DNA from 2 places in the Arthrobacter sp. Helios genome. Region 1 is predicted to be linked to the other one. Evidence: predicted binding sites of a transcription regulator. Region 1 holds the regulator's gene; the other holds the start of a gene.
What was found. Region 1 encodes Rex, which represses fermentation and respiration genes when NADH is low (regulators of the CRP and FNR family bind a similar motif). Its sites were predicted from a motif close to CTTGTGAANNNNTTCACAAG; they were not measured.
Positions count from the first base shown of each region.

Region 2: the regulator Rex is predicted to act here: its motif matches at 9,489-9,508, upstream of ArtHe_RS16865 (queuosine precursor transporter).

Region 1 is NZ_CP095402.1:2,561,163-2,576,993, forward strand. It holds gene ArtHe_RS11585 (hypothetical protein) at 190-1,113, shown strand; gene ArtHe_RS11590 (hypothetical protein) at 1,266-2,231, shown strand; gene ArtHe_RS11595 (redox-sensing transcriptional repressor Rex) at 2,293-3,009, opposite strand; gene ArtHe_RS11600 (glutaredoxin family protein) at 3,145-3,408, opposite strand; gene ArtHe_RS11605 (HAD-IB family hydrolase) at 3,476-4,288, shown strand; gene ArtHe_RS11610 (AURKAIP1/COX24 domain-containing protein) at 4,410-4,508, opposite strand; gene ArtHe_RS11615 (helix-turn-helix domain-containing protein) at 4,693-4,905, opposite strand; gene ArtHe_RS11620 (3-deoxy-7-phosphoheptulonate synthase) at 5,100-6,254, opposite strand; gene ArtHe_RS11625 (alpha-hydroxy acid oxidase) at 6,708-7,919, shown strand; gene gdhA (NADP-specific glutamate dehydrogenase) at 8,020-9,360, opposite strand; gene ArtHe_RS11635 (metalloregulator ArsR/SmtB family transcription factor) at 9,447-10,001, opposite strand; gene ArtHe_RS11640 (acetoin utilization protein AcuC) at 10,050-11,258, opposite strand; gene ArtHe_RS11645 (potassium transporter TrkG) at 11,367-12,776, shown strand; gene ArtHe_RS11650 (TrkA family potassium uptake protein) at 12,769-13,437, shown strand; gene proC (pyrroline-5-carboxylate reductase) at 13,452-14,297, opposite strand; gene ArtHe_RS11660 (sugar phosphate isomerase/epimerase) at 14,403-15,236, opposite strand; gene ArtHe_RS11665 (Ppx/GppA family phosphatase) at 15,233-15,831, opposite strand, start outside.
Region 2 is NZ_CP095402.1:3,662,291-3,678,121, reverse strand. It holds gene ArtHe_RS16910 (acyl-CoA dehydrogenase family protein) at 1-686, opposite strand, end outside; gene ArtHe_RS16905 (SDR family NAD(P)-dependent oxidoreductase) at 696-1,472, opposite strand; gene ArtHe_RS16900 (glycoside hydrolase family 76 protein) at 1,616-2,803, shown strand; gene ArtHe_RS16895 (class II glutamine amidotransferase) at 2,817-3,689, opposite strand; gene ArtHe_RS16890 (YdeI/OmpD-associated family protein) at 3,699-4,292, opposite strand; gene ArtHe_RS16885 (NUDIX hydrolase family protein) at 4,409-4,948, shown strand; gene ArtHe_RS16880 (DUF6707 family protein) at 5,007-5,879, shown strand; gene ArtHe_RS16875 (FUSC family protein) at 5,959-6,993, opposite strand; gene tgt (tRNA guanosine(34) transglycosylase Tgt) at 7,255-8,520, shown strand; gene ArtHe_RS16865 (queuosine precursor transporter) at 8,588-9,322, opposite strand; gene ArtHe_RS16860 (TetR/AcrR family transcriptional regulator) at 9,548-10,375, shown strand; gene ArtHe_RS16855 (hypothetical protein) at 10,368-10,850, shown strand; gene thiD (bifunctional hydroxymethylpyrimidine kinase/phosphomethylpyrimidine kinase) at 10,914-11,747, shown strand; gene ArtHe_RS16845 (S8 family serine peptidase) at 12,158-15,831, shown strand, end outside.

The sequences.
Region 1 (15,831 bases):
CCCTACGGCGTACCGGGCCTTTCGCATACCCGGTTCACCCGCGCGGGGTCCGGGAGCAGGTGTTCCAGGTCTCCCGTGCGGTGTGGAGGGCTAGACTGGAGCTGACTTCGCAGACGGGGGATCTGCCCACTGACCGGCACTGACCAGGCACCATCCTCCGGCAGACCATCCACACGGCAGGCGGCTGACATGAGCACTCCCAACACCCCCGAACCCCATGACCCCCAACGCACTGAAGGAACGCCCGCCGGCAGTCCTGGTTCCCAGGGTGTCAACGGCAGCGATCAGGGCCAGGGCAGCGGACCGGCTCCGCAGCGCCCCGAGCCGCGCTACGGACAGTACAGCCAGCCCGAACAGCCTCAGGTCCCTCCGCATGCCGGCCAGCCGGACCAGCCGGGGACACCAGCGCAGCCGGACCAGCAGGGCAGCTACGGACAGGGCCCAGCGGGCCAGCAGCCCGGCGCCTACGGCCAGAATCAGTACGGGCAGGGCCAGTACGGCCAGAACCAGTACGGGCAAGGCCAGCAGCCCGGCACATATAGCCAGGGCCAGTATGGGCAAGGGCAGTATGGCCAGACGCCGTACGGATACCAGGCCGCGCAGCCCTCGGGTTATGCCTACCCCGGCGGGCCGGCCAGCCAAGCCGGGCCTAAGGGGCCGGCCCCGCGTGAGGTGATGATCGGTTTCTGGCTCATCCTGGCCGCCGGCGTCCTGGCCTTCATCAACAACCTGATTACGTCGTTCAACCTTCCGGACCTGCTCACCCCCTCCCAGATCCAGGATCTTCGGCAGACAAACATCGATGTCCAGGATGTCAGTGGATTCCTGATTACCTTCTCGGTCGTCATCGCCCTGATTGGTTTGGGGCTGTACGTCCTGATCGCGCTGTTTGTCCGAAAGGGCCACAACTGGGCACGCATTGTCGGGACCGTCTTTGCTGCCTTCTCCATCTTCGGCCTGCTGGTTTCCCTCCCGGCCTACTTCATGTCGGCACTGGGGATCCTGTCCCTGCTGTCCACTTTGGTCGGAATCGCGGGCATCGTGATGCTCTACCTCAAGCCCAGCAATGCCTTTTTCCAGCGGCACCAGTACAACCCGTACCGCCCGTACTAAAGCAGGTTGCAACAATCTAGCCGAAGGCAGTGCGGGTTCACCGCCGAAGTGGTCACAGCAGGGAGCCGGGGACGTAGCGTTTAATGCTCCACGGGGGCCTGCGGGTTCTTCGTGGAGCACCACTTTCCGGTCTCCTGAAGGCGGCGACGACTATGACGACTCCCCCTGCAGCACCCGATTCTCCCGGCGCTGTCCCGAGTACCCAGGGAACGGGTTCCGCGCATCAGCGCAGCGCGGTCCGGCGAAACCGGCACAGCGCCGAAGCTTCAGCGGAACTGGACGCGCCGGACCACGCAGCACCCAATGCATCCCAGGGCCGCCAGTGGCGGCCCTGGCCAAGCATCGCGCTCAGGCAGGCAATCCACGGCAGATCCGCGTCCAGGCGGCGCGCCACCGCAGCCCACCGGTCCCGTGAGCTGGAGCTCGAGGTATCCGGGACGGCAGCTCAGTCCGCCGCCGGTTCCGGCGCTGACTTCACCGGGCCCGGCGCTGGGTCCACCGGGTCCACCCGGTCCGGCGCAGAGTCCGGCGCACCTGCTGCTGATCCGGGCCTGGACCTGACCACCGCCCGGCGGCCGCGGCGCCAGGCGGCGGAAGCCCAGCCAGCGGCTAAGCTGCCGCCCCGTCCGGAGCATCCGCCCGCTCCCGCGCCCGAACCTCCCCGGCGGCTCCCGGACCGCCGTCCGCGGCTCCGGGCCCCCTTTGCTGTCAACGTTGCTGCCGTCCTCATAGCAGCAGCCGGTGCCCTGCTCCTGGTTGTGGGATTCCGGGCCGCCCTGGACCCCGGCAGGCCCTTCCCTGACGTAGCCCTGCAGCTCCAGCAGCTCAAGGTCCCGCCTGAATCTGTGCTTGCCGTGGTGCGGGTCGCCGATGCCGCCGTCGCGGTCGTGACGTTTGGTCTCTACATTTTCCTGGCCACCCTCGTCCGCGAGGGCAGGAACTGGGCGAGGGTGTGCTGCTGCCTGCTGATCACGGCATCCCTCTTCTTTGGGATCAGGGACAACCTGTCACAGCATGTCGGCGCGGCCCTGCTTGCGGGTACCGGCCTGGCGCTTACTTTCCTGCCGCGCGCAGCTCGTTATTTCGCTCAGCGCCGGTCCGGTCCGCTGCAGCGGTAGGCAGCGGCAGCCTGCCGTGAGGATGCGGTGGTTCAGGGGTCAGGATTGAGCGGTACAGAGGTCAGCGGAGCAGTCGCGCCTGGGCGTCCGTAGCCAGGGCGGAAACCTGGGCCCGCTGTGCGTGGTAGGCCAGGATCTGCAGCTCCGTTGCCATGTCGACTTTTCGGATCTGCACTTCCGCGGGAGCCTGCAGGACCACGGGGGCGAAGCTCAGGATGCTCGTGATCCCGGCATCCACCAGCCGGTCGCACATCCCCTGAGCTGCTTCCGCAGGCACAGCCAGCACGGCCATGTTGGCCCGGGTTTTTTCCAGGATGCTTTCCATCGCCTCGACCGGACTGATCCTGAGCCAGCCGACCTCCTGGCCGACTGCCATCTGGTCCGCGTCGAACAGGGCCACCACTTCAAAGCCGCGGGAACCGAATCCGGGATATCCGGCAAGTGCACGGCCCAGGTGTCCGGCCCCCACAATTGCCACGCGCCAGTCCAGTGTCAGGCCCAGGGCCGCGGAAATCTGCCCGCTCAGGTAGGGAACGTCGTAGCCTACGCCGCGGGTGCCGTAGGAGCCGAGATACGAAAGGTCTTTCCGCAGTTTGGGGGAATTGACCCCGGCGGCCTCGGCCAGTTCCTCGGAGGAGACCCGTTCGATCCCTTCCGTCATCATGGTGCCCAGCACCCTGAGGTAGACGGTCAGCCGGGCAAGGGAAGCAGGTGGGATGTGCCGCCCGTGGCCAGATGCCGCCGGGCTGACCAGGTCTCGTTCATCCGGGATACTCACTTCTGCAACTCCGTCATGTCCTCAGCACCGGGTCGGTCCCTGCGGACCGCCGGCCCGGTAATTTCCCACTCTAGGACCGCTGCTGCTGCCTGACCAAGTGGGTTTTGCCATCCGTGTCCCCCATGCGGCTGCGTATTACGCGGCCAGCAGGCGCCGGAGCCGCGCCTCATCGATCTGCCAGAAATCACGCTGGACCCCGTCAATCATCAGCACCGGGATCTCCTCCGCGAAGCGGTCCAAAAGATCCGGGTCCTGCTCGATTGACCTTTCCTGCCAAGGAATCCCGAGGTCCTTCGAGACCCGGTCAACGATCTGCCTGGCATCTTCGCAGAGGTGGCAGCCGGGGCGGGTGAGCAGGAGGAGGTCGGGAACCGAGGGGCGGGAGCCGGGATCATTCATGACATCAAAGATAGTCCCCTGCGCGGCACGTCGGCGCGGGCCTTGTGTTTTTCAGTAGACTCAATGCATGCCCCGATCCCGTGCCATCCGAGCCGCTGATTCACCGGCCGCGGCAGGTACCCCGGGAGAAGCAGCGTTTTTCGACGTCGACAACACACTGATGCGCGGCGCCAGCCTGTTCCATGTGGCGCGGAAAATGTACCAGCGCAGGGTCTTCACCCTCCGTGAAGCGGCGGGCTTCGCCGCTAAGCAGCTGCGGTTTATGCTCCAGGGCGAGAACCTGAAAGACGTCCACAGCGTGCGCGATGCCGCGCTGGCCTTCGCGACCGGGCTCGCCGCCGAGGACGTCCGGACGCTGGGCGAAGAAGTCTACGACGAGATGATCGTTTCCAAGATCTGGCCTGGGACCAGGGCGCTGACCGAGCAGCATATGAAGGCCGGGCGCCCGGTCTGGCTGGTGACCGGAACTCCCGTGGAGGTGGCGTCGGTGATCGCGAGCCGGCTGTCCCTGACCGGGGCCCTGGGCACGGTCAGCGAAGTAACCGATGGCCTCTACACCGGGCGCCTGGTTGGCGAGTTCCTGCACGGCCCGGCCAAGGCCGAGGGCGTCCGGGTCCTGGCCAAGCAGGAGGGGCTGGACCTCTCCCGCTGCTGGGCCTACAGCGACTCCTTCAACGACGTTCCGCTGCTGACCCTCGTTGGCCACCCCGTAGCCATCAATCCCGATGCCCGCCTGCGCCGGCACGCCCGGGAACACAACTGGCCGGTCTACGATTTCCGGTCGGGCCGCCGGGCCGCAACGTTCGGGCTCAAGACCGCATCCGTGGCCGGGGCTGCCTACGGACTGTGGCGGGGGTTCTCCTGGGTCCGCTCACGCTGACACCCTGCGCACAGCACCCGGGGCACCAGGATGAAGGTACAGCGCTGAAGCAACGGCGTTAAAAAGCTGAAGCCCGCCTAATCCTTATCGGACGGCGGGCTTCTGCGGCACGAAGAAGAATCTACTTCTTATTACGGCGCTGGTGGCGGGTCTTGCGAAGCAGCTTGCGGTGCTTCTTCTTGGCCATACGCTTGCGGCGCTTCTTAATAACTGAACCCACAGAGTCCTCACAAACTGAAATAGGAGCCATGCCGGTCCCGGGGGCCTGAGGCCTAATGGCCCGCGCAGCTTCGGTTCCGGCAGATACTAGCCATGATTGAAACGTTCCTTAACAGGGTACCGCCTTCACGCAGCCTTTCCGGACAGCGTCAGGGCGAACCCGCGGCCGGTTACGGCCGGCCGGCTCAGGCCGTACCGGACTGACGGTCGATCACGGCGTTACGCAGAACCTGCTGCACCGCAGATTCCGGAACGCGGTAAGACCGTCCGAAACGGACTGCCGGAAGTTCTCCGGAATGCACCAGCCGGTAAACGGTCATCTTGGATACACGCATGACATCCGCGACCTCTGACACCGTCAGAAACCGCACGTCCGAGAAATTGCTCTCGTCTGCCATTGATCTATTGTTCCTTCCGCAACCTGCGCCTGATACAACTACGGCACGGAACTCCGCGGCATGCGGTGTTCCTCAAATCCGTTCGTCCAACAGCCCGCGGCGTGTCGCCTTGATGACCATCTCGTGACCGTCTAGCACACCACTCTAGTGGCTAAAGTAACCATAGTGGAAGTTTTTCCCGGTTATTGGGCTCTTTATGAGCGACTGCGTCCCGGTTTGCTGCGGACCCGGCCGAGGCCTCGGGCCGCGTCAACACGCGCGGCGCGGCGGCGGCGGGCAGCAGCGGCCAGAACCGCCAGTATTCCGGCCGAAGTGTCCCAATCCATGCACGCATCCGTGATGCTCTGCCCGTAGGTGAGCGGACCGGGATTGGTGCTGTCGTGGGACTGCGCTCCGCCCACCAGGAAGCTCTCCAGCATCACGCCGGCGATGAGCTGCGCGGTCTCCGTTCCCGATTCGAGCTGGGCGGCCAGTTCCAGCGCCACCTGGGCCTGACGGCGGTGGTCCTTTCCGCTGTTGGCGTGGCTGGCGTCCACAATGAGCCGGGGGTTCAGGCCCTTGGCCGCCAGTGACTGGGAAGCGGCCGCAACGTGGCCGGCGTCGTAATTCGGTCCTGAACTGCCGCCGCGGAGAATCAGGTGCGTGTCCGGATTTCCCGAGGTTCCCACCATTGAGGCGCGGCCCTCGCCGTCGATACCCAGGAAAGACTGCGGCGCAGACGCGGCGGCGCAGGCGTCGAGGGCGATCTGCAGCGAGCCGTCCGTACCGTTCTTGAAGCCCACCGGCATGGACAGTCCGGAAACCAGCTGACGGTGGACCTGGCTTTCCGTGGTCCGGGCACCGATGGCCCCCCAGCTCACCAGGTCAGCGACGTACTGCGGGCTGATGGGTTCCAGGAATTCCGTGGCGACCGGCAAACCCAGTTCTCCGGCCGCAATCAGGAAACGCCGTGCAGCGAACAGGCCGCCGGCGATGTCGTGGCTGCCGTCAAGGTGCGGATCGTTGATCAGGCCCTTCCATCCCACGGTGGTCCGGGGCTTTTCGAAGTAGGCCCGCAGCACCACCAGCAGATCCTGGTTGTGTTCCTGTGCGGCCGCGGTAAGACGCCGGGCGTAGTCCAGCCCGGCCTCCGGATCATGGATCGAGCACGGCCCCACAATAACGAGCAGCCGGTCGTCGGCACCGTCGAGCACCGCCCGGATCGCGTCGCGGCCGCTGCTGACGGTGGAGGCAAGTTCCTCCGAGAGCGGCAGCTCGGCCATGAGGCCGGCAGGTGCAGGCAGCGGGCGGAATTCGCTGACGCGCAGGTCCGAAGTGGTTTTTGAGTGCTGCGTGGTGGTGAGGTTCATTGTCCCGTTATCCGTGTGTGAGCCGGCGGGAGCAGTCTTCAGAACCCCGCCGGATATGGCGAAGGGCAAGGGATGGATCCCCTGCCCTGTTGGCTCTGAAGGTTGGCGTCAGCGAATTATCGCGCGGGCTCCTCCAGAGCCAACGAAAAATACGCATACCAACGGTTAGTCATGTTTAGACCGTAGGCCCACGGCCGGCGCATGGCAAGTTGGGTGCTTTCCATTTCCTTTATGACGCCGCGGACGCTGTCCCCGGGCCTTGGCCGGCGACGCATAACGACGCACGGCGCTGCCCGGTGCATCAGGGTGCAATCTGCCTTGTCACAGGCCCGGGCGCGTCCGTAGGCTCGAAGCACAGAGCAGCATGCTTCGAAAGGCAGTGTTATTCCCTTGACTTCCAAACCCCCGGCCCTGACCCGCCGGTTCCCCCGCGTCCATGACCTTGCACCGTTGATGCAGTTCAAAAAACCGCAGGTGGGACCGGCGGCGAACCTGAAACGGGCCAGTACTGTTTGGGACCTGCGGGACCTGGCCAAGCGGCGCACCCCGAAGGCAGCCTTCGACTACACGGACGGCGCTGCCGAGGCGGAAATCACCCTCCGCAGGGCCCGGGAAGCCTTCGAGAACCTGGAGTTCCGCCCCGGGGTCCTGCGCAACGTCGCGTCCGTGGATCTCTCCACCAGCGTGCTGGGGCGGGAGTCTGCCCTGCCCTTCGGAATCGCACCCACGGGATTCACCCGGATGATGCAGTCCGAAGGTGAATATGCCGGGTCCCAGGCCGCGGAAGCCGCAGGGATCCCCTACACGCTCTCCACCATGGGAACCGCCTCCATCGAAGACGTGGCCGGCGCAGCGCCGAACGGGCGGAACTGGTTCCAGCTCTACCTGTGGACGGACCGGGACAAGTCCCTGGAACTGATCAACCGTGCCGCCGCCGCCGGGTTCGACACCCTGATGGTCACGGTGGACACCGCCGTCGCCGGTGAACGGCTGCGGGATGTCCGCAACGGCATGACAATTCCCCCGGCTCTGACGGTCCGGACAGTATTGGATGCCTCCTACCGGCCCGCATGGTGGTTCAACTTCCTCACGCACGAACCGTTGTCCTTCGCCACGCTCAACCGGTACTCCGGAACCGTGGCCGATCTGATCAATTCCATGTTCGATCCCACGCTGACCTTCGATGACCTCGACTGGCTGCGCCGGGTCTGGAAGGGGAACCTGGTGGTGAAGGGCATCCAGACCGTCGAGGACGCCCGCCGGGCAGTGGACCACGGCGCAGACGGAATCGTCCTGTCCAACCACGGCGGACGGCAGCTGGACCGGGCACCGATCCCGCTCCACCTGCTTCCAGCGGTGGCTGCCGAGCTCAAGGGAAAAACCAGCATCATCCTGGACACAGGCATTATGAGCGGCGGGGATATTGTGGCCGCTCTCGCACTGGGAGCGGACTTTACGCTGATTGGCCGGGCCTACCTGTACGGACTGATGGCCGGCGGCCGGGCGGGCGTGGACCGGACCATCCAGATCCTCTCCTCCCAGGCGGCGAGGACCATGGCACTGATGGGAGTGGACCGGGTGGCGGACCTGACCCCGGACCATGTCCGGCTCCTCTCCGCCTACTCCCCGGTGGCCGCTGCGGCCCAGCGTCCGGTCCTGAGTTAGGGCCGGACTCGCTGAGGGCTGAGCGCAGATAAGGAAAAGGCCCGGCACCGGCGCCCTGGAACGGGCTGCCGGGCCGGGCCTTGCCGGGCCAAATCCGGGGCTAGATAACGCCCAGGGCCAGCATGGCGTCGGCGACTTTCACAAAGCCGCCGATGTTGGCGCCCACGACGTAGTTGCCGGGCGCACCGTATTCATCCGCGGTTTCCGCGCAGCGGTCATGGATGTTCACCATGATCTCGCTCAGCCGCCGTTCGGTGTGTTCAAAGCTCCACGCGTCGCGGCTGGCGTTCTGCTGCATCTCGAGGGCCGAGGTAGCCACGCCTCCGGCGTTCGCGGCCTTGCCCGGGCCGAACAGGACGCCGGCTTCCTGGAAGATTTCAATCGCTTTCGGTGTGCAGGGCATGTTGGCGCCCTCAGCGACAGCGACGACGCCGGACTTCAGCAGTGAGGCGGCATCCGCCTCGCCGAGTTCGTTCTGTGTGGCGCAGGGCAGCGCCACGGTGGCTCCGGCGTCCCAGATGGAACCTCCGGCGACGTAGGAGGCGCCGTTGCCGCGGCGGGTTGCGTAGTCGGAGATGCGGCCGCGCTCGTGCTCCTTGATCTGGCGCAGGAGCGGCACATCGATTCCGGCCTCGTCTACGACATAACCCGAGGAGTCCGAGCACGCGATGACCTTGCCGCCCAGGTACTGGGCCTTGGCGATCGCGTTGATCGCCACGTTGCCGGAACCGGAAACGATCACCCGCTGTCCGTCCAGGCTCATACCCTTGGTTTTCAGCATTTCCTCGACGAACATCACCACGCCGTAGCCGGTGGCTTCGGGGCGGACCAGGGAGCCGCCCCAGCTGACGCCCTTGCCGGTCAGGACCCCGGACTCGTAGCGGTTAGTGATCCGCTTGTACTGGCCGAAGAGGTACCCGATTTCGCGGCCGCCCACCCCGATGTCACCGGCAGGGACGTCCGTGTATTCACCGATGTGCCGGTAGAGCTCGGTCATGAAGGACTGGCAGAAACGCATCACTTCTGCGTCGGACTTGCCCCGCGGATCGAAGTCGGAGCCGCCCTTGCCGCCGCCGATAGGCATACCGGTCAGGGCGTTCTTGAAGATCTGTTCAAACCCGAGGAACTTCACAATGCCCAGGTAGACGGACGGATGGAAGCGCAGGCCGCCCTTGTACGGGCCCAGTGCGGAGTTGAACTCGACGCGGAATCCGCGGTTGATGCGGACCTGGCCGGCGTCATCCACCCACGGCACCCGGAAGATGATCTGGCGCTCGGGTTCGCAGACCCGCTGCAGGATGGCTGCTTCGCCGAATTCGGGATGCTTGCGGAGGACCGGTCCGAGGGTGTCGAAGACTTCAACCACCGCTTGGTGGAATTCCGTTTCGCCGGGGTTGCGGCGGAATACTTCGTCGCGCACGCGTGTGAGTGTTGCGTCCATATATTGCTCCTTATAAATTCCCCGCTTGCTTACTACGCTAAACCGATTGGTGCCGGGGTGCGATTGAAGACCGGGGGCAGCACCGCTTACGGGCGGCGGCGGCGGAACTTGGGTAGTGAACCCAGCAGGTCAGCGGCGCGTTCCGCGGCACGGCCGACAGTGCGGCCGAGCTGCTGCTGGACGCTGGCGTCAGCGGCCGAAGGGGTTTCGGCAGCGCCGGACGGCAGCTGTGCCGCCACGGCAGCGGCAGCGTTTTGCCGTCCTGCTCCGGGCACAGGGCGCCCGGGGAAAAAGGATCGGCCGCCGCGGAAATCGGCTGTCTCCAGGCCGGCGGCGACGCCGGCCAGGCGCGGAGTGGTGGCCTGGACGGCGGTAAGTGATGGCAGATCGAATGCGCTTAGCCATAGTACTACCTCGCCGAGCGGCTCGGTCTTCAGGGCGTAGTACCGCCGCTGTCCTTCCGCCCGCATGGAAACCAGGCCCGCTTCGCGCAGGACCTTCAAATGCTTGGATACCGTGGGCTGGCTGACTTCCAGTTCCTCCACCAGTTCACCCACGGATTTGTCGCCGCTGCGCAGTGCACCCAGGATCTCGCGCCGGGTGCCTTCCGCGATGACGGCGAATACATCATCAATGACCATATCCATTACCTTAGCTGCATATATTCGGCTGTTTGCTCACGGGGTCCGTCAGTCGAACCAGGGGTCCAGGCCGTGCAGCGGGAAAACTTCCTTACGGGTAGCCATGACCGTCCGGTCAATCTCGTCGTTGGGGTCGTAGCCAACCTCCCAGGAGCGCCACCATACGTCCACGCCGTCGCCCATGACCGCTGGAGTGTCGATGCCGTGCCGCTCGCGGACATAGTCCCGCCAGCTGCGCGGCACCGGCGTCGTAACCGGCATGCGGGTGTTCGCCGCCACGGCGAGCAGGAGGCTCCAGGACCGCGGAACGACGCTGGCCACGTTGTACCCGCCGCCTCCGGTGGCGACCCACCTGCCTTCGCAGAACTGATCCGCCAGCCCGGAGATGCTGAGGGCAGCCTGCCGCTGTGTGTCCACGGACAGGCGGAGGTTGGAGAGTGGATCATCCCGGTGTCCGTCACAGCCGTGCTGGCTGATGATCACCTGTGGCGCGAACGCCCCGGTGAGCTGCGGGACGACGGCGTGGAAGGCCCGCAGCCAGCCGGCGTCGGAGGTGCGCGGCGGCAGCGCGACGTTCACGGCCGTTCCCGCGGCATCCGGTCCGCCGGATTCGTTCGCGAAACCGGTTCCGGGGAAAAGCGTCAGCCCTGTTTCGTGCAGCGAAATTGTCATGACCCGCGGATCGTTCCAGAAAATCGACTGGGTGCCGTCTCCGTGATGCGCGTCGACGTCGATGTACAGGACCCGGGAGTAGCCCGCTTCCAGGAACCGCGCGACGGCGGCAGCGGCGTCATTGTAGATGCAGAACCCTGAGGCCTTGCCGGCGGCGGCGTGGTGCATGCCGCCGCTGAAGTTCACGGCGTGCAGGGCCCGGCCGGACAGCACGGCCTCTGCGGCGGCGAGCGAACCGCCCACCAGCCGGGCACTGGCCTCGTGCATTCCTTCGAAGGCAGGGTCGTCTTCCGTCCCCAGTCCCAGGGCCTCGTTGGATCTGCCGGGATTGCGGCTGATTTCCCGCACCGCGGCGATGTAGCCGGGCTCATGCACGGTGGCGAGCTGGGAGTCCTCAGCGACGAACGGCTCCCCCACGCTCACCTGCGGGAGGTCGAAAATTCCCAGTTCCTTCGCCAGCCTGGCGGTGAGGTCCAGCCGGAGCGGACTCATGGGATGGCTGGCGCCAAAGTTATATGCCAGCAGTGACTCATTCCACACGATATGGGTGGGGATCGCGGGGAGGCTGAGCCCGGTACTCGTCATGGTCACAGGCTACGCGATCCGGCCTCCGCGCCCCGCACTGCTGCCGGCAAGGTTAAGTGGTTTACTACTCAGCAGGACCACAGCGCACAGAACTGGATTTTTCGACCCATGGCATCCCAACAGCAGCCTCCGCTGCAGACGCGCCAACGCCGCCCCCTTGGCTTCGTCGTAGCAGGCCGCGACTTCATTGACGCCGTTGCCAACAGCTCCCCCGCACGTCTGGCACTGATCGTGTTCAGCCTCGTGATCCTGCTGTTCTCGGCGCTGCTGTCGCTTCCCGCGGCTTCCGCTTCCGGCGAAGTGACCCCGCTGCATGACGCGATGTTCACGGCCGTTTCCGCCGTCTGCGTCACCGGCCTGACGGTGGTGTCCACCGCAGCATACTGGTCCGTGTTCGGGCAGGTCCTGATTCTGGTGGCCATCCAGATCGGCGGCCTCGGTATCCTCACCATGGCCTCGCTGCTGGCGCTGGCCGTGAACCGGCGCCTCGGTGTGCGCGGCAAACTCATTGCCCAGGAAGGAATGAACACCGGCCGGCTCGGTGAAGTGGGTTCGCTGCTGCGGATCGTGGTGAGCACCACCGTGCTGATCGAGCTGGTCCTCGCTGCGGTGCTGGCCCCGCGCTTTATGATGCTTGGTGAGTCCCCGGCCCAGGCCATCTGGCACGCGGTGTTCTACTCCATTTCCTCGTTCAACAATGCCGGTTTCACCCCGCACTCGGACGGGCTGGTTCCGTATGAAAACGATCTCTGGATCCTGGTCCCGCTCATGCTGGGCGTGTTCATCGGCTCCCTGGGTTTCCCGGTCATCATGGTCCTGCTCCAGACGAGGCTGCGTCCCCGTGGATGGAACCTGCACACCAAGCTGACGCTGGTGGTCTCCTTCATCCTGCTGGGCGCGGGAAGCCTGCTCTGGGCCGCCTTCGAGTGGTTCAACGTGCGGACCATTGCCGGCATGGATGTTGGCGAAAAGATCCTGCATTCCATTTTCGCGTCCGTAATGATGCGCTCGGGCGGGTTCAGCCTGGTTGACATGGCGGACCAGGACGCCAGCACCCTGGTGATCACGGACATGCTGATGTTCGCCGGCGGCGGTTCGGCGTCCACGGCCGGCGGCATCAAGGTCACCACCATCGCCGTGATTTTCCTGGCCATCATCGCGGAGGCGCGCGGTGACACGGATGTGCGGGCCTTCGCCCGGAACATCCCCGCCGGAGCCCTCCGGGTCGCGATTTCGGTGGTGATGCTCGGCGCAACCATGGTCGCCGTCTCCACCCTGGCACTGCTGGTCATCACGGACGAGACCCTGCAGCCGGTACTGTTCGAGGTGATCTCCGCATTCGCTACGGTGGGACTAAGCGTCGGGCTGAGCCCGGAGCTGCCGCCGGCAGGTAAGTACGTGCTGGCCGCAACCATGTTCGCCGGCCGCGTTGGAACCATCACGCTCGCGGCCGCCCTCGCCCTGCGGCAACGCAAACCGCTGTACCACTACCCCGAAGAAAGGCCCATCATTGGCTGAAAGACCGCCGCACAACGCTCCCGTCCTGGTGATCGGACTGGGCCGTTTCGGTTCCGCCACCGCCGAGCAGCTCGTGAAGCAGGGCCGGGAGGTCCTCGCCATCGAACGGGATCCGGACCTGGTGCAGAAAGCCGCCGGCAAGCTCACCCACGTGGTGCAGGCCGACGCCACCAACATTGACGCACTCAAGCAGCTCGGCGCGCAGGACTTTTCTGCCGCCGTCGTGGGCGTGGGCACCTCGATCGAATCCAGTGTGCTCATCACCGTCAACCTGGTGGATCTGGGCATCGAGCACCTCTGGGTCAAGGCGATTACGCCTGCCCACGGCAAGATCCTCACCCGGATCGGAGCCAACCACGTGATTTATCCCGAGGCCGACGCAGGGCAGCGCGCAGCGCACCTGGTCGGTGGCCGGATGCTGGACTTCATCGAGTTCGACGACGATTTCGCCATTGTGAAGATGTACCCGCCGAAGGAAACCCAGGGGTTCACTCTGCGCGAGTCCAACGTCCGGTCCAAGTACGGCGTGACGATCGTGGGCGTGAAGTCCCCGGGTGAGGACTTCACCTACGCGCAGGCCGACACCAAGGTTTCCAGCCGGGACGTGCTGATTGTCTCCGGCCATGTTGACCTGCTGGAGCGCTTCGCGGCCCGGCCCTAACCCCTCATCCGCGCTTAGGAAGCTGCGCTGAGCTCCGCGGTGATTTCCGCCGAACGGTCCGCGGCGGCAGCCATTCCCGCAGCAATGATTCCGGGCAGGTCCTGCTCGCCAAAGACGCGGATCGCCGCTTCCGTGGTGCCGTTGGGGCTGGTCACAGCCTTGCGCAGGGCGGCAGCTTCCGCGCCGGGCTCGGCCAGCATGGCACCGGCTCCCGCCACGGTCTCCGCCGCCAGGACCGCGGCGAGTTCCGGATCCAGTCCCAGGTCCGCTCCGGCCTTGGCCATCGCCTCCGCCAGGTAGAAGGCGTAGGCGGGACCGGAGCCGCTGACGGAACCGACGGCGTCCAGCTGGTTTTCGGGCACCTCGACGACACGGCCGGTGCTGGCGAGCAGGGAACGGACGACGCCCACCGATTCGGGGGTGGCCGCGGACCCGGGTGCCAGCGCGGTGACTCCGCGGCCCACCTTGGCCGGGGTATTGGGCATGGTGCGGATGACCTGTGTCCCGGCCGGGAGTGCGGCTTCCATGAGTTCCAGCGGCACTGCGGCGGCAACGCTGACGACGACGGCGCCCGGGACCAGGGAACCAGCCACCTCAGTGAGCATGGCGCGGACCCCCACGGGCTTCACTCCGATGATCACGATGTCCGCTTCCGCCGCCGCGGTGCGGTTGGCGCCGTCGTCCTCGGAACCGGCCAGGACGGTGATCCCGTGCCGCTGCCGCAGCTCCGAGGCACGGTCTGCACGGCGGACGGTGGCCGTAATGCGGTCCGCCGGGAAACCACCGGCGAGGATACCGCCAAGGATGGCTTCATTCATGGAACCGCAGCCGAGGAAGGAAAGTCGGGGGAGATTTTGCATGCCCCGATTCTTTCACGGGCCCGTGGAGGGGCCGTACGTTACTCCGCGGCCGGGAATGACCGGCAGGGAAAAGGCGCGCGCCGGCAACCAGTAACCTGCGCGCGTTTACTCGTCGAGCACCTGGTTGAGGTTTACGCGGGCGAACTCCAGGGTCTGCCGCAGCATCTCCTCCCGCTCCCCCGGTTCCTTTGCCCTGCGGGTACTGACTTCAATGGCCACTGTCCCGTTGTAGCCGGTCTCCGAGAGGTACTGCAGGGCCTCAGCACAGCGCTGCGTCCCCTCCCCCGGCAGCAGATGCTCATCCCTGCCGTTCGGGGTTCCGTCCGTCAGGTGCACATGGCTGAGCCGGCTGCCGAGTTTGCGGATCTCCTCATAGGAGTCCATCCCGGCGATCGCGGCATGGGAGAAGTCCCAGGTCACGTGGTCGTACGGTTCCGGCAGCGGATTCCAGTGCGGCAGGTAGGCCTTCGCCTCGCGGCCACGGACGCGCCACGGATACATGTTCTCCACGGCGATGGTGACGCCGTAGTCCTCCGCGATCCGCCGGACCCCTTCGGCGAAGTTCTCCGCGTAGCCGGTCTGCCAGCGGAACGGGGGATGCGCCACAACGATGTGCGCCCCCACTTCGGCAGCCATCGCAGCGGACAGCTCGATCTTGGTCCACGCCTTGCCCCAGACCTGCTGGGTCAGCAGCAGGGTGGGGGCGTGGATGGCCAGCACCGGCAGCTGGTACCGGTCGATCAGCCCCTTGACGGTATCCGGGTTCCGGCTGATCTGGCTGCCGGTCACCATCACTTCCACGCCGTCATAGCCCAGGTCGTGGGCCACGGCAAACGTGTCGTGCACGGACAGCGGGTAGACCGAGGAGCTGGACAGCGCCACCGGGATGGATGGCAGGTTGGCGGCCGGCTGGACCGGCTGGGGGGAGGTTAAGGTCATGGCATCGCACTTCCGCTCGGTTCACCGGCCGCAGCCAGGACCAGGGCCCCGGCGTGTTCTGGCAGGTAAGGTTCGGGCCCGGCCGGCAGGGGGCCCGGGGTGTCAAAGCGCAGCGTATCCAAACGCTGCAGGATCAGGCCCTCGCGCAGCGCCCAGGGGCAGATCTGCAGTGTCTTGAGGTCGAAGGCTTCCATCGCCGCCTCAGCAACCAGCGCGCCGGCCAGCAGCTGGGGTGCCCGGAGAGCGGAGACCCCGTCCAGGCGGGAGCGCTCGGCCACGCTCATACCGGACAGCCGCAGGGTCAGCTGGGAAAGATCCTTTCGGCGCAGCCTGCGCCGGACGTAGGAACCGGCTGCCGACGGCGCCGCGCCGGTCAGGCGGGCCAGGGACCGGAACGTCTTGGAGGTGCCGGTGGCCAGGTCCGGCGCTCCGTACGGCAGGAACTCCAACGCCGCGTCATGCACGGTGTTGCGGATATAGTCCCGCAGCGCGTCAATGCTTTCCGCTGCCGGAGGATCCCCCTCCAGCCAGTCCCGCGTGAGGCGTCCGGCGCCCAGCGGAACCGAGACGGCGACGTCGGGCAGTTCATCCTGGC
Region 2 (15,831 bases), 1.1 Mb from region 1:
ATCCCGGCCAGCCTGTCCGCTTCGGCGACCCGGACTTCGGTGAGTTCGATGTCCGCGTTCTGCACGGTCCGCAGCGCCGTCTTGTGTTCGATCCGGGACCGCTTAATCCCGGGCAGCGAGGCGTCGAGGAGAAACCCGCGCACCTTCCCGGTGGCCGGTTCCCTGGCCCAGAGCAGCATCCAGTCGCAGAATGTCCCGTTACCGATCCAGCGCTTGGTGCCGCTAAGGATCCAGGTGCCGCCGTCGCGCACCGCAGTGGTGGCCATCCCGCCGGCAACATCCGAACCGTGGTCCGGTTCCGTCAGGGCGAAGGCGCCGGTGATCCGCAGGGCCTGCGCGTCGGCCAGCAGCCGTTCCTTCTGGGACGCGGAGCCGAAGGCGTGCAGCCCTTCCACAAAGAGGTCATGGTGGACCATAAAGAAGGTGGCGATTGAGGTGTCGGCCCGGGTCATTTCGGCAATCACCAGGCCGGCGAACAGCGGGCTGTAGCCGCGCTGCACCGGCGTGGAGAGTTCCAGGCCGGCCAGACCTGGCAGCAGCCCGGTGGGAAAACGCTCCTCGTTCCACCAGCGGACGGCATGCGGGGTGACTTCCGCTGCCAGGAAGGTCCGCAGCTGGGCCAGCTTGGCGGTTTCCTCCGGGCTCAGGAGCTGCTCAAAGGAGAAGAAATCGGCGTCCGGAAGCATCAGCACACCCTATTTCGGTCCCATCCGGATGGCACCGTCCAGGCGGATGGTCTCCCCGTTCAGCATGGGGTTGGCGATGATGTGGCTGACCAGGGAGGCATATTCGTCCGGGCGGCCGAGCCGTGAGGGGTGCGGAATCTGCGCGGCAAGCGAATCCTGGGCGTCCTGCGGCAGGCCCGCCATCATCGGTGTTTCGAAAATGCCCGGCGCGATGGTCATCACGCGGATCTGGTGCCGCGCGAGCTCCCTCGCCAGCGGCAGGGTCATCGCGGCGACCCCGCCCTTGGAAGCGGCGTAGGCAGGCTGCCCGATCTGTCCGTCGAAGGCGGCCACCGACGCCGTGTTGACGATGACGCCGCGCTCCAAGGTGCCGCCGTCGTCCGTTACCGGACTGGTTTCGGCCATGGCGGCAGCAGCCAGCCGGGTCACGTTGAAGGTGCCGATCAGGTTCACCTGGATCACCCGGGTGAAGTCCTCCAGGGGGAGGACACCGTTCCGGCCCAGGACCTTGCCCGGGGTTCCGATGCCGGCGCAGTTGACCGCCACCCGCAGCGGAGCCGCAGCCATGGCAGCTTCCACCGCGCCCTGCATCTGCCCGGGGTCCGTGACATCGCCCGGGACGAAATGTGCGTTGTCCCCCAGCTCTCCGGCATAGGCCAGGCCGCCGGACTGCGGCAGGTCCACGAGCACCACTTCGGCGCCGGCATCGATCAGGCGGCGGGCAGTGGCCCGGCCCAGCCCCGATGCTGCTCCCGTGACAATGGCTGAAGCGCCGGATAACTGCATCTGTCCTCCTGGAATCTGGGTGCGCGGGTGTGCGTGCGGTCCCACGAGCCTACTGTGACGCGCAGCACGCCGCATCCCGCGCCCGGGTTATCCGAGCCCCGTCCACCGTGACGGCACGGGCCCGCGGGTCTAGGGTGGTTCGCATGCCTGCCGCACAGACTGTCCGTAACGCCGAGCTGCGCGCCGATACGGCAGCCCAGTCTGTCACCACGGCGTTCGGCGGCCCCCTGTTCGGCATCCCCGGCACGCATCTGGGCGCTGTCCGGGCTCCGCAGCCCCTGCCGCGCGGAGCCGGTCCGTGGCATTACTGGTGGCAGGCCCACTACGTCGATCTGCTGGTGGATGCCGGCCTGCGCAGCCGCGCTCCCCTCTCCGGAAAGGGTTTCTCCGGTGTTGATCCGATCCGGTTGGCGGACATCCTGATCCGCACGATCCGGCTGCGCAACGGCGGACGGATCACCAACAGCTTCTACGACGACATGGCCTGGCTGGCGCTGGCAGCCCTGCGCGTGGATTCCCTGCCGGGCCCGCCGCGAGGGACCAAGCCGCGGCACCAGCGGCTGCGGGAGTCGCTGGGCTCGGCCCTGCGCTCAGCCCATACCCAGGAATTCGGCGGCGGCCTGTTCTGGAACCGCAGCCGAAACTTCAAGAACACCCCGGCAACCGCACCTGCCGCCCTGTATTTCGCCCGCCGCGGGGAGCGCGAGCGCGCGCAGGCACTCATCGACTGGCTCAACACAGTCCTGCTGGACCCGGAGACGGGACTCTACTTCGATGGTGTGCGGCGGGAAGGTGACCGGCTGCTGGTGGAGACCCCGATCTACACCTACAACCAAGGCCCGGTCCTGGGCGCACTGCTGGAACTCGGCGGTCCGGCCAATCTGGACCGGGCCACGGCACTGATCCAGGCCACAGCCGCGCATCTGGTGTACGACGACGATGCTGCGGGCGGCGGCGCTGTGTACGACGACGGCGCTGTGTACGACGACGATGCCCCGCTGCTGCGCACCCACGGCAGCGGTGACGGCGGGCTTTTCACCGGCATCCTCAGCCGCTACCTCGCGGAAGCTGCTGCTGCACCCACCCTGGACCGGCAGACCCGGCGGCTGGCGGGCACGCTGGTCACTGAACTGGCGGAGCGGCTGTGGAAAGGCCGCGCAACCAGGAACAACCTGGCCGTTTTTTCCCCCGACCCGCGCAGGACCGCAGACGAAAGCTACCCGGCGGGAGCCGGCGTCGAACTTTCCACCCAGCTCCAGGCCTGGATGGTCTTGGAAGCCTCCGTGCGCGTGGCCCGGCTGGATACCGGCCCGGCAGCGGAAACGCCCTAACCCGCGGCGCCGCTCAGACTGTTTTCAGCGGGTGCTGCGAAGCGGCGGCGTGCGGATCCAGGTCCGCGAGGGTGAGCAGATGCTGGGGATGCTCCGGCAGCGGGAAGGACCGCCGGACGGCCAGGTCCCGGTCCACATGCAGCACCTCGCCGGCGTCCAGCAGCCGCCAGTTGGGATTCTCATCCATCCGCTCGGTGGCCACCAGCAGCGCGGGAACCTGGTTCTGCTCCATCTCGTCGCTCTTCACGCTGATCCGGGTGGTGTGCTTGCCGTGATGGGGCGAATCCGCGCCTTCCTGCAGAACGTACAGCGGATGCGTATCCGGATAGCGCACGGCCCAAAGATCCGTCGGCGTCGTGAGCACCAGGTTCACCGCGTACAGCCGGAGGTTCTGCGCAATCCAGGTCAGGGCCTCCTCAATGGCCGCCCCCAGGTCGCCGCCGTTCTGCCGGGCCAGGCCGGTGATCAGGGCGAAGACGCGTTCGCTGTCCGTTTCTCCTTTGACAATGTGCATGACCTCAAGCTGCCGGAGCCGGTCATCCAGCCGGTCCAGATCCTCCACCACCCCGTTGTGGGCCAGCAACCGGTCGTCCTGCAGGAACGGATGCGTATTCACCGCAGTGTCGCCCCCGGTGCTGGCGTATCGGACATGCGCGATGAAGGTGGTGCCTTTCAGCTTCCGGGCCGCGGCGGCATAGGCGCGGTCTTCATAGGCAGCGATCGGTGCCTTGTCCACCACGGCCTTGCCCTCCGGATTGAACACTCCGAGCCCAAACCCGTCCGCCATCCTGTGGCTCTGTTCCGCTAGGCTGTCCGGCGCCGTCAGCAGCCAGAACGTTGCGCTGACAGGGGCGGGACCTGCGTGCATTCCGAAAAGCCGGCACATGGTGGACTCCTAGTCGGGGAATTGCTTCTGCGGATAGAACGTCTCTCTGCGGCTGAGCATCTCCACGAAGCCCGCGATGTTGCGCTCCCGCGCGGCCTGCGTCTTGAGCCGGCCCAGCCGGTAAGCCAGGGCGAAGCGGTTCTGCGAGGAAAGCACGTCGAACATCTGCTGCGCCCGGGGATCGGCTGCGATGGCGTCCAGCAGGTCCTGGGGCACCTCGGTATCGGCCGGCCCTGCGTAGGCCGCGTCCCAGCGCCCGTCCGCCTTTGCCGAGTCGACGGCGTCGCGTCCCGACGGGCGCATCCGGCCGGCTGCCTCCAGCCTGCCGATATGGCCCACATTCCGCAGCGACCACACGCTGCGCGGCCCCCGCCGGGTGTAGCGCTGGAGGTAGGTTTCCTCGTCCCGGCGTGCGGCCTGCCCGTCGATCCAGCCGAAGCACAGCGCTTCGTCGAGAGCACTCTGCCGGGTGAGCGCCGTGACGCTGCCGCCCTGTTTCCCAACGACGAGCCAGACGCCGGCCGAGAGCAGATGATGTTCTTCCAGCCAGTCCCGCCATGCTGCTGCATCGGGGAGCAGCAGTTCCGGGAGCTCGGGCTTCATGCGCCTAATCCTAGGCCCCGGAGGTACCGGCTGAAAGGCTGGAAGGCAGTTCAGCCCTTGGCCGAAGCGGAGCGCGTCGAATGACTCCTGCTGCAGCTTTGCGGTAGAACACTCCTATGAACGTACGCACTCCTGACCCGTATCCCGGCTGGCTTTCGGAGGAGGACCTGCACGAAGCCAGACAGCGGCTTCCCATGGTTTACGTGGAAGCTGTACCGGTCCGGTGCGATCCGCTGGGGTACGTCACCGAAGTGGGACTGCTGCTGCAGGCGACGCCGGAAGGACAGATGGTGCGCACCTTCGTCTCCGGCCGGGTCATGTACCGCGAAACGATCCGCGCGGCCCTGCTGCGGCATTTGGAGAAGGACCTCGGCCCCATGGCGCTGCCCCAGTTGCCGCCCAGCCTGGTTCCCTTTACCGTCGCGGAGTATTTCCCCTCCCCCTCGCAGACCGGGCTGACCGACGAACGCCAGCACGCCGTCGCACTGGCGTACCTGATTCCCGTCACGGGCGAGTGCGATCCCCGGCAGGACGCGCTGGAATTGTCCTGGCTGACGCCCGAAGAGGCGCTGAGCCCGGCGGTCTATTCGGAGTTTTCCGGCGGCCGGGGCGATCTGCTGCGCCAGGCTCTCGCAACCGCCGGTTGGGGTCGGTAGGGCGTTACCAAGTCTTTATATACTGGGGGTCGATGCACCAACCGCAAAGGGAACAGCCATGTCAGAGAGTGTGCCGGATACGTATGCCTTCCGGGTCAATGCCGAATTGCTCGTCCCGGGGCAGAAACTGGTGCTGGATGAACTGACCCTGGCCCCGCTGGCGAACCTGCGCATCGAGGAAGACGACTTCGGCACCCCAGCACTGGTGCTTGCCGAGCTGGAAGACGGCGGCACGCTGCGCATCGCCTACGGTTCGGTGGTGCGGGTGGCTGCTCCGGCACCGGAACAGAATGCGTCCGAAGCCGTCCGCAGCGTTCCCACCGATGAAGAAACCTATGCCGCGGTATTGGCAGCTGCCCAAGCTGCCCACCCGGATGACCGCACGGTCAAGGAAATCATCACCCGGCTTAGCCGCGGCTTGAACGTCAAAGCTGGCAGCAACCTGCAGGACGTCCGGGACCTGGCGTACACCCTCTACGTCGACCTGGGGGACGCGGACAACGCCCTGGCGGTGTGCGGGCTGATCACCGGGCTGGGATTCGACGGTAACTACGGACGGTGGAACTGGATTCAGGGTGCGCTGTCCCTGGCCGCGCACATTACCCACGACGCCGGCGATATGGAGACCTCCACTGCCTACGCACAGGCGGTGCGCGCCGGTGACCACGCCGAATCCGATCCGTTGAAGGCCAAGCTTTCCGCGGAACTGCTGCAGCGCCAGCTCAACGAACCGAACCTCTATGACCGGGAAGTCCAGCGGGCGGCCGAAGCCGGCGATGAGCTGAGCGAACGCGACTGGCGGATTCTGCGGCTGAACACCCTGCTCTACCTGCGCGCCCACGGCGGATCACAGGCCTACAGCGACGCCGAACTGCAGCGCCGGATCCGCAACGAACTCAGCGCGATCCGCGGACTCAACCTGGACCTTTAGCGGCTGGACCTTTACACCCGGACCGCCAGCACCTGGACCTTTAACACCCGGACCGCCAGCGCAACCCCGGCGCCCAGCCTCACGCTACCGGGTCAGCTTCAGCCCTGCCGGTGTTTCTTGCCCGGATCCGTGTGGTCCGCACCTGCACGAGCGCAACCAGCGCCATGCCGACGGCGGCGCCGATCACGGTTTCCAGCGCCCGGTCCTGAATCAGCAGCGCAGGATTGCTGGGATGGGAAAGCTCCGTGCTCAGCAGGGCCAGCGGGGTGATGACCACCTGGGCCAGTGCGTAGTTGCGGGCGATAAACAGCTCCGCGCAGCATTGGAACACCGCAATCACCAGCACCAGCTGCCAGGGTGCCAGTCCGACCAGCAGGATGGCCGCAGTAACAGCGAGTCCGCCGAAAGTGCCGAGGATGCGGTTCAGCCCGCGGTGCATCCGGTTCCGGAGCGTGGCCCCGACCAGCGGCACCGTGGCAGCGACCATCGCCCAGTAGTTGTGCCCGATTCCCAGCAGTGTCGCAATGGAACCGGCCGCCGCCGCCGCGGTGGCGTACAGGGCGCCGTCGACATATATGGTTTTGCGCTGGGCCGGGGAGAACCGCGGCCGGACGGGCTTCTCCCACTCGGTCCGGTACCGGGGCCAGGCCATCGTCGATAACCCGAGCAGGACGGCGAAGGCAATGGTCAACGCAGCCACCAGCAGCGCCTGCCACAGCGGGGGCTGGCCCGGGACCGAGGAAATGGCCGCGTACGCGAAGATGTGGAACAGCGACCCTGCCGGGCGGAGCCGCCAGAAGCCGGTGGCGATCGTGCCGAGTCCGGCCACCACGGTGGTGCCCAGGACGATCCCCCAGGCATCAAGGCCCAGCCGGGAAGTCAGTGCCCCTGCCAGGATGACCGCGAACATCAGCGCTCCCGCGCGCAGCTGGTGTCCCAGGCGCTGCCGGTGCGGCTCGTTCCGGCCGTAGATTCCGGTAAAGGCGCCGAAGGCCACGAAGATGGCCAGATCGATCCGGCCCAGCAGCAGCAGGGTGAACAACGGAACCCCAACGCCGATGCCGCAGCGGATCCCCGCATGATGGTCGTTCTGGGCGGGAGCAATGCTGAACATTTCGCGCAGGTGCTTCAAGGGGACTTCAACGGCCTTTCTGTCATCCGGGAGTCCGGGAAATAGGGGGTCGGTTGGCGGGAGCAGGCCAGCCGGGCAGGAGCCAAAATCCCACCAACCAACCTTACGCTTCGTCGTTGACAGCAAATGTTTTCTGTGGGACAGGTCTCGCCGCCTCCCCCGCGAGGCGGGGGTTCAAGGCCTTCCGGCCAGCCCGGTCTCCCGGCCGGACCGCCCGGTGTCCGGGTAAGGCAAAATGGAGGGGTGTCCTCCACTGGTTTTTCCTTTGCCCTCGGTAAGCGCCTGCGCGAAACCACTCCCGACTCAGCGTCCCGCGCCCAGGCCAACGGCGGTGAGTTCCAGGGCCGTACCGGCACCATCTCCACCCCGCACGGCGAAATCCAGACGCCGGCGTTTATCGCTGTAGGCACCAAGGCCACAGTGAAGGCGGTGCTCCCCGAATCGGTCGCGGAGCTTGGCGCCCAGGCAGTCCTGGCCAACGCCTACCACCTGTACCTGCAGCCCGGCGCGGACATCCTGGACGAAGCCGGCGGCCTCGGCAAGTTCATGAACTGGTCCGGGCCAACGTTCACTGACTCGGGCGGATTCCAGGTCATGAGCCTGGGCGCCGGCTTCAAGAAAGTCATCAACATGAATGCCGACGGCACCACCCACGCCACCGGGGCGGATGACGACGTCGCTCCCGGCAAGGAACGCCTGGCCCATATTGACGACGACGGCGTGTGGTTCAAGTCCCACCTCAACGGGGACAAGCACCGCTTCACGCCGGAGATCTCCATGCAGGTACAGCACCAGATCGGCGCGGACATCATGTTCGCGTTCGACGAGCTGACTACCCTGCTGAACTCGCGCGGCTACCAGGAACGCTCCTTGGAGCGCACCCGGCTGTGGGCCGAACGCTGCATCATCGAGCACCGGCGGCTCACCGAAGAGCGGTCGCACCGGCCGTACCAGGCACTGTTCGGCGTGCTGCAGGGCGCCCAGTACGAGGACCTGCGCCGCAAGGCATCACGCGACCTCGGAGCCATGGACTTCGACGGCTTTGGCATCGGCGGCGCGCTGGAGAAGGAAAACCTCGGCACGATTGTCCGCTGGTGCTCCGAGGAACTGCCGGAGGACAAGCCGCGGCACCTGCTGGGCATTTCCGAGCCGGACGACATCTTTACGGCGATCGAGAACGGCGCGGACACTTTTGACTGTGTCTCCCCCACCCGGGTGGCCCGCAACTCCGCGTTCTACACGCCGTACGGCCGGAAGAACCTCTCCAACGCCAGGTTCAAGCGCGATTTCGGCCCCCTGGTGGACGGCTGCGACTGCTACGCCTGCGCCAACTACTCCCGTGCGTACATCCAGCACCTGTTCAAGGCCAATGAGATGGTCAGCCACACGCTGATCTCCATCCACAACGAACGCTTCACCGTGAAACTGGTCGACGACGCCCGGCTGGCCCTCGAGGACGGCACGTTCTTCGAGTTCAAGGACGAGGTCCTGGGCAAGTACTACAGCTGACAGGTCAGCTTTTCAGGTACTGCAGCTGAGCTGAAGCCTGGGAAGCTGTGCACTTGTTCGGCCCAGTTCAGCTAGCGGAAACCTGCCCATAGGTTGGTTCCCGCTTCTTGATCGCCTTGATCACGGCAGAGGTCACCGGGACGAAGAGGAACTCCACGGCAGTCTTGTACACAAAGCCGAAGATCACGTAGTTCACGAACTGGCCGGCGTCGCTGATGCCGATCACCGGGGCGGCAATCGCACAGAAAATCAGGGTGTCGGCAAACTCGCCCGCACCGGTGGAAGCCATCAGCCGGCCCGCAAGGGCACGCTCCTTGAACTTCGCTTTCATCCGGGTCAGGACCAGCGAATTCAGCAGCTGCCCGGCCAGGAAGCCCAGCAGTGAGGCAACCACGATCTGCCAGACCGGACCCAGCGCCACCTCGAGTGCCGATTGCTTCTCAAGCCCGAAATCGTCGTCGAACCCTGGCAGTGCAATGATCACCGCAAACGCCAGCACCGCAAACGCGGCCATCGCAAAGCCCATATAGATGGCCCGGCGGGCAGCCTTGAATCCGTACACCTCGCTGATGACGTCCCCGAGGATGTAGGCCAGCGGGAAGAGGAAGAAACCGCCGTCGGTGACAATGCTGAAGTCTCCGAAGATCGGGCCGAGGACCACACCCTTGGAAGCCCCGATATTGGAGATGATGATCACCACGCACATGAGGGTGAGGATCAGATCGTAATGGGAGCTGCCGCGCGAGGCGTAGCTGGGAGCCTGTGGCGCCTGGACGGCAGCGCCCGGGGTTGATGAAGACATGGGTATTCCCGTTCGGTTAGTGGTTCGCCTGAGCTTTCGCCGGCTGTATTAGCACTTGCCCGCTGTCCCGGGCGGCCCAAAGGACCAGCGTTCATTCTGCCATGTTTCACACGCCCCGGGGCTCCGGATTCCATCAGTGAAGCGCTCCCAGCCAGCCAGCGTCACATTTCTGAACCTGTTCAAAACCGTGTTCTAATGTCGATGAGAAGTAGGAACAGGAGTTCGATGGCCGCCGGGGCAAAGAGCGAAACCACCCGGCAACGGCTGGTCGAGACCGCAACAGCGCTTTTCCGCGCACAGGGATACGAGCGCACCACCATGCGCGGCATCGCCGAAGCCGCCGGCGTCTCCGTCGGCAACGCGTACTACTACTTCGAGTCTAAAGACGCGCTCGTGGCGGAGCTCTACCGCTCACTGCAGGACGAACACCGCTCCGTTGCCCTGCCACTGCTGCGCGAGGGACACAACCTCGGCGAGCACCTCCGCGTGATCCTGCTGGCCAACCTCGATGTCCTGTCCCCGTACCACGGCCTGGGCCACCAGTTCCTGAAAAACGCCGCCCTGCCGGTTCCGGGCGGCACCCGCTACGCGGCCCGCGCGGCGGCGGCGGCAGCAGGTACGACGACGACGGCGGCAGCAACAGGTGCGACGGCGGCAGCGGCGCCGGTTCCGGCGTCAGCTTCCCCCGAGGCTTCCCCCGAAGCCCAGCCGGATGCCCCGGCACCCGCACCCGACCCTGCCCCCGCACCGGACGCCGCCCAGATCGGCCGCGGCAAGTCGATTGCCGTGTACCGGCAGGCCGTCCAGACCGCCCGGCCGCAGCCACCGCTGGCCATCCGGGATGATCTGCCGGAGCTGCTGTGGCTCGTGCACATGGGCGTCACCCTGTTCTGGGTTTATGACTCCTCCCCCGGGCAGGCCCGCTCCAGGCGGCTGGTGGCGAACATCGCTCCCCTGGTCGCAAAGCTGGTGATCCTCTCCCGCCTACCGGTTGTCCGGAATATTGTGGAAGATGTGGTGAAGCTGCTGCGAGGAGCGCGATCACATGACTGAAACTGCGGACGACGACGACGTTGATCCAGCCGGGCCATCCAGCGGCACCCGCGCGCCGGAAAGGCACCTGGTCCTGACCCCCCGCGTGACCTTCGGCCCCATCGCGTTCGTCACCGGTTATGGGATCGCCTGCCTGCTCGTGGCCGCGATGGCCACCATTGCCATCGGCTGGGGCACCTCCCGTGATTTCTGGGGCTATCTGTGGATCATCGTGATCGCTGCCTTTTATGCCGGAGGCCTCGGCCTGCTCACTGCGGCACCGGTGGGACTGGCGCTGGGGCTGCTGCTGCGGGGCATCCCCAATCAGTGGCTCCACGTCCTCGCGTTTTTCGTGGTGCCCATGTTGCTGGCCTGGCTGGTCATCGGCTTGATCGCTGGATCCATCGGGGTGCCGCTGCTGATGGCGCTGGCGATCGGCTGCTCGGCTGCCATCGGACGGCTTGCCGTATGGCGCCTGATGGATGTCCGCACCTGACGCGTTCCGTTCCGGCCATGTCGCAGGTGGCGGCCCGCCCCGCTAAAGGTAGAAGATGGAAACATGTCTTCACACACACACTCGGCTCCGGCCGTCACGCTCACCATTGCCGGCTCGGAAGCCACCGGCGGAGCGGGCGCACAGGCAGACCTCAAATCGTTCCAGGAACTGGGCACCTACGGCATCGCTGCCCTGACCTGCATTGTTTCCTTCAACCCGAAGGACAACTGGAACCACCGCTTCGTTCCGGTGGAACCGCAGGTCATCGCGGACCAGCTCGAGGCCATTCAGACGGCCTATGACCTGGAAACCGTGAAGATCGGCATGCTTGGCACGCCCGCCACCATCGACACCGTGGCCAAGGCGCTGCAGAGCCAGGACTGGAAGAACATCGTTCTGGACCCGGTCCTGATCTGTAAGGGGCAGGAACCGGGCGCTGCCCTGGACACCGACCAGGCGCTCAAGGCCCAGATCCTTCCGCTGGCTACGTTCGTGACCCCGAACCACTTCGAGTCCCTGTCTCTCTCCGGCCTGGATTCCATCGAATCCGTCGAAGATCTGCAGGAAGCGGCCCGCCGGATCCATGAAGCCTCCGGCGCCGTCGTGCTGGCCAAGGGCGGGGTGCGGCTGGAAGGCGACGACGCCGTCGACGTTTTCTATGACGGCCAGACCGTGGAGGTGCTGCGTGCACCGAAGGTCGGTGACGTTGCCGTCAGCGGTGCCGGCTGCACGCTCGCCGCAGCGATCACTGCCGAACTGGCCAAGGGTGCATCACCGCTCGAGGCCGCCCGTACCGCCAAGGCGTTCGTCACCGAAGGCATCCGGAACCGGGTCTCCTCCCACACGCCGTTCGATGCCCTCTGGCAGGGCGGCGCGGGCAACGGCCCGGCGCTCTAACCCTTTCAAGTCCCTGACTACGGCGGACGGCGGCACCGGAAACGGTGCCGCCGTCCGTTTCGCTTTTCCCGTGAACGTCCGGAGCTTTTCCCTTGGGATCCGTCCTTTCGTGCCAGCTCAGTCCGCGATTTAAGCCCTGCACAGCCGTTCCCGTCAATAGCCGCTGAACGAATCGCGGCCCAAAACCGTGAACCTTTGACCTGCCGAAATGCTCGCTTAGGGTGTGCCTACGGCTGCGGGCAATTGGGGGCCGAAGGTGCATAGCTGACACTCCACAACGGGGGTTGGGGGCACAACGGAAAGCTGTCACGTGTGTCAGCAGCCGGCGGGCGGCGGTTCAGGTCTCTAGTGCAACAGGTCTCTGACGGCGTTTCTCCGGCAGCACGCGGCGGAAATGTTCAAGGAGCACAATGAGACGGTCCATTCATCGCAGGCCGGGAGTGGTGGCAACTGCCGCCGTCGCCGGCCTGGCACTCACAGCGGGATTGGGCCTGCCGGCCCAGGCCACCGAAACCAGTCCTGACCCCGGAAACGCCCTCCAGGGATTCGCGGTCGAGAAGTTTGCGGAGCAGAAGGTCTCGCCGAGCCTTCGCGGGATCAGCGGCGAGGTCTCCGTTTTCGTCCAGTTCACCGGCGAAGGGGCCTTCGAGCAGACCCAGCCGGAAGCCGTGAAGGCGGGCAAGCAGGAACCGGTGGTTGACGCACCGCGGGTGCAGCAGATCCGGGCGGACATCGAATCCCAGGCCGAATCTGTGGCCCAGGAAGCCGCTGCCAGCACCATATACACCACCACGAACACGCTTCCCGGCGTGGCCATCGTGGGTGATGCCGACGCGATCAAAGCGCTGGCGGACCGCGGCGACGTCGCCAAGATCACCCGGATTGTCCCCAAAACGATCGACAACAAGGGTGCGGACATCGACACCCGGGCGCTGAACACCTGGGTGGAACGCCAGCAAACCGGCAAGGGCATCACCATCGCCGTGCTGGACACCGGCATCGATTACACCCACAGCGACTTCGGCGGCCCCGGCACGGTGGAGGCGTTTGAAGCTGCCCAGGCCTCGCCCGGCATTCCCGACGCCGGCAGCGGCCTGATCGATCCGGACAAGTTCATCGGCGGCTATGACCTGGTGGGCGATGACTACAACGCCGACCCGACCGCCGCGGACTACCAGCCGATCCCCAAGCCGGACCTCAACCCGCTGGATTGCCAGGGCCACGGCACACACGTCGCCGGCACCGCCGCCGGATATGGGACCAACGCCGACGGCACCACGTTCGACGGCGATTTCTCCTCCCTGACCGCGCAGACGGTCAATGACCTGCGGATCGGCCCCGGCTCGGCTCCCGAAGCCCAGCTGGTCGGCATCCGCGTGTTCGGCTGCACCGGCTCCTCCGACGTCGTCGGCCAGGCTCTGGACTATGTGCTGGACCCCAACGGCGACGGCGATTTCTCCGACCGCGCGCAGGTCGTGAACATGTCCCTTGGCTCCGACTACGCTCCGGTCGATGACCCGGAAAACGACATTGTGGACAAGCTGACCGAGCAGGGCATCCTGTCCGTGGTCGCCTCCGGCAACGCCGGCGACGTCTACAACGTGGGCGGCTCCCCCGGAAACGCCCGCTCGGCGCTGACCGTGGCCAGCTCCATCGGCTCACAGATCTCGCTGGACCGTGCCGATGTCCTGGCTCCGGCCGGGCTCGAGGGCTCCGCCGCCGGCCAGTACTCCGCCAACTTCAACTACTCCGATCCGGCCCTGACGCCGGAACGGCTCACCGGCAGCGTGGTGGCGGCTCCGGCTGACAACAAGTTCGGCTGCGCGGCCTTCCCCGCCGGCTCGCTGACCGGCAAATGGGTCTGGATCCAGTGGGAAGAGAACGGCGCGTTCCCCTGCGGTTCAGGCGCCCGCTTCAACAACGCGCAGGCCGCCGGCGCAACCGGCGTCGTCCTGGATTCCCCACGGGACGTGTTCGACGCCGGTATTGGTGGCAACGCGGCCATCCCGGGCATCCAGCTCAACCGCGAGGCCTCCGATCGGCTGCGTCCAGCCGCCGTCGACGGCACCCTCACCGTGCGCCTGGACCCGGCCTACATGGGCACGGCCACCGGCCCCTCGAACTCGCTGGATACGGTGAGCTCCTTCTCCTCCCGCGGCCTGCACGGTTCCAACGGAGTGGTGAAGCCCGACGTCGCTGCTCCCGGTTCCTCGATCGGCTCCGCCAACGTGGGGTCCGGCAACGGCGCCTCGGTGAGCAGCGGCACGTCCATGGCCACACCGCACGTGGCGGGCCTGGCCGCACTGCTGTACGCGGCGACGGATTACACGCCGTACGAGGTCAAGAACGCCATCATGAACACCGCAACCCATGACGTGCTCGCCGCCAACGGCGCGGTGCACGGACCCAACCGGGTCGGCTCCGGCCGCGTTGATGTCCTGGACGCCGTGAACAACAAGGCCCTGGCCTACGACGCCGAGGACCAGACGCTCACCAGCGTCAACTTCGGGGTGCTGGAACTCGGCGCCGACGCCCTCACCGTGACCCGGAAGGTGACGGTCCAGAACAAATCCGATTCGCCGCGGACCTTCGCGGTCAGCTACCTGCCGGCGTCGACGATGCCCGGGGTGGAGATCACCACGGCTCCGAGCGTCAGCGTGGGCGCGAACGCCAAGGCCACCGTGGACGTCACCCTCACGGTCGCCGATCCCGCGGCGCTGGCCAAAACGATCGACCCGGCCGCGGACACCGAACAGCTGGGGCTGCCGCGCCAGTTCCTGGCCGATGTCTCCGGACGCGTCCAGCTGGCCAGCGCCGGTGTGCCGACGCTGCGTGTGCCGGTGTATTCGGCCCCGAAGCCGACGTCGGACCTGACCGCGGGCACCGGGATCGGCTTCGCTGATTCCGAGGCCCTGGCTGCCGAGGTGACCCTCACCGGGCGCGGCCTGGTGCAGGGCTCCGGGGCATCAACCTACCTGTCGCTGGTGTCGCCGCTGGTGCTGGGCGGGCAGAGCCCGAAGCTGGATAACCTGGCGCTGGACTCCATGAAGGCCATGGATCTCTCGGCGGTGGGGGCCTCCTCAACGCTCCCTGCGGTGAAGGCTGCCGGCGGAGATCCGGCGGGCGCGGTGCTGAACTTCGGCCTGAGCACCTGGGAGAACTGGCCCATCCTGGGCGGGCACAACGAGGTCAACGTTGAGATCGACACCAACAAGGACGGCACGGCTGACTACCTCGTGGCTACCGGCCGTGCCGATGACCTGGACTTGGTGCTGGTTAACACCTACCGCCTGAACGCGGACGGCTCACGCACCCTGGTGGACCAGACCGGGGCCAACGGCCTGCTCGGCAACGTGGACTCCAACACCTTCGACTCCAACACGGTGACGCTTCCGGTGTCCGTGGCGGCCCTGGGTCTGGATCCGGCGGCGGAGTCGCTGCCGATCCAGTACAAAGTGGTGACCTGGAGCCTTTACAACGTGGATGACACCGGGACCACGGTTCCGGTGGATTCCACGGAGTTCATCGAGTTCGACGCCGCCAACCCGGCGCTGTGGTTCGCCGGAGGCTCAGCAGACGCCCTGTTTGCCGACGTCGACGGCGGCAAGCTCACGGTAAACCGCAGTAAGGACACCACCGAGGCCTCGGCACTGTTCCTGCACCTGCACAATGCCACGGGCGACCTGAGCGGCACCGCCGGTCTGGGCGGCCGGGCCGAGGTGCTGCCGGTTACTGTTCCGGCCCCGGCTCCGGTCAGCCCGGTGTCGGCCGTGAGCAAGTGCACGAAGTCCGGCGTCGAGATTGCCGTGACCGTGAAGAACGACGGCACCCGGAAAGCCAACGTCGAGGTCAAGTCCAAGTACGGGTCGGCCAAAGCCAACAATCTGAACCCGGGCCAGTCCAAGACCGTGGTCATCAAGACCAAGGACTCCTCGATCAAGGCCGGCGAAGTCACCGTGAACTACACCTTTACCGGCAAGGGCAAACCCGAGAAGGCCAGCTACACGGCTGCCTTTGAGGCGCAGAAGTGCGGCAAGCCCGGCAACGGCGGCGGCCATGGTGGAGGTCACGGTGGAGGCAGGCC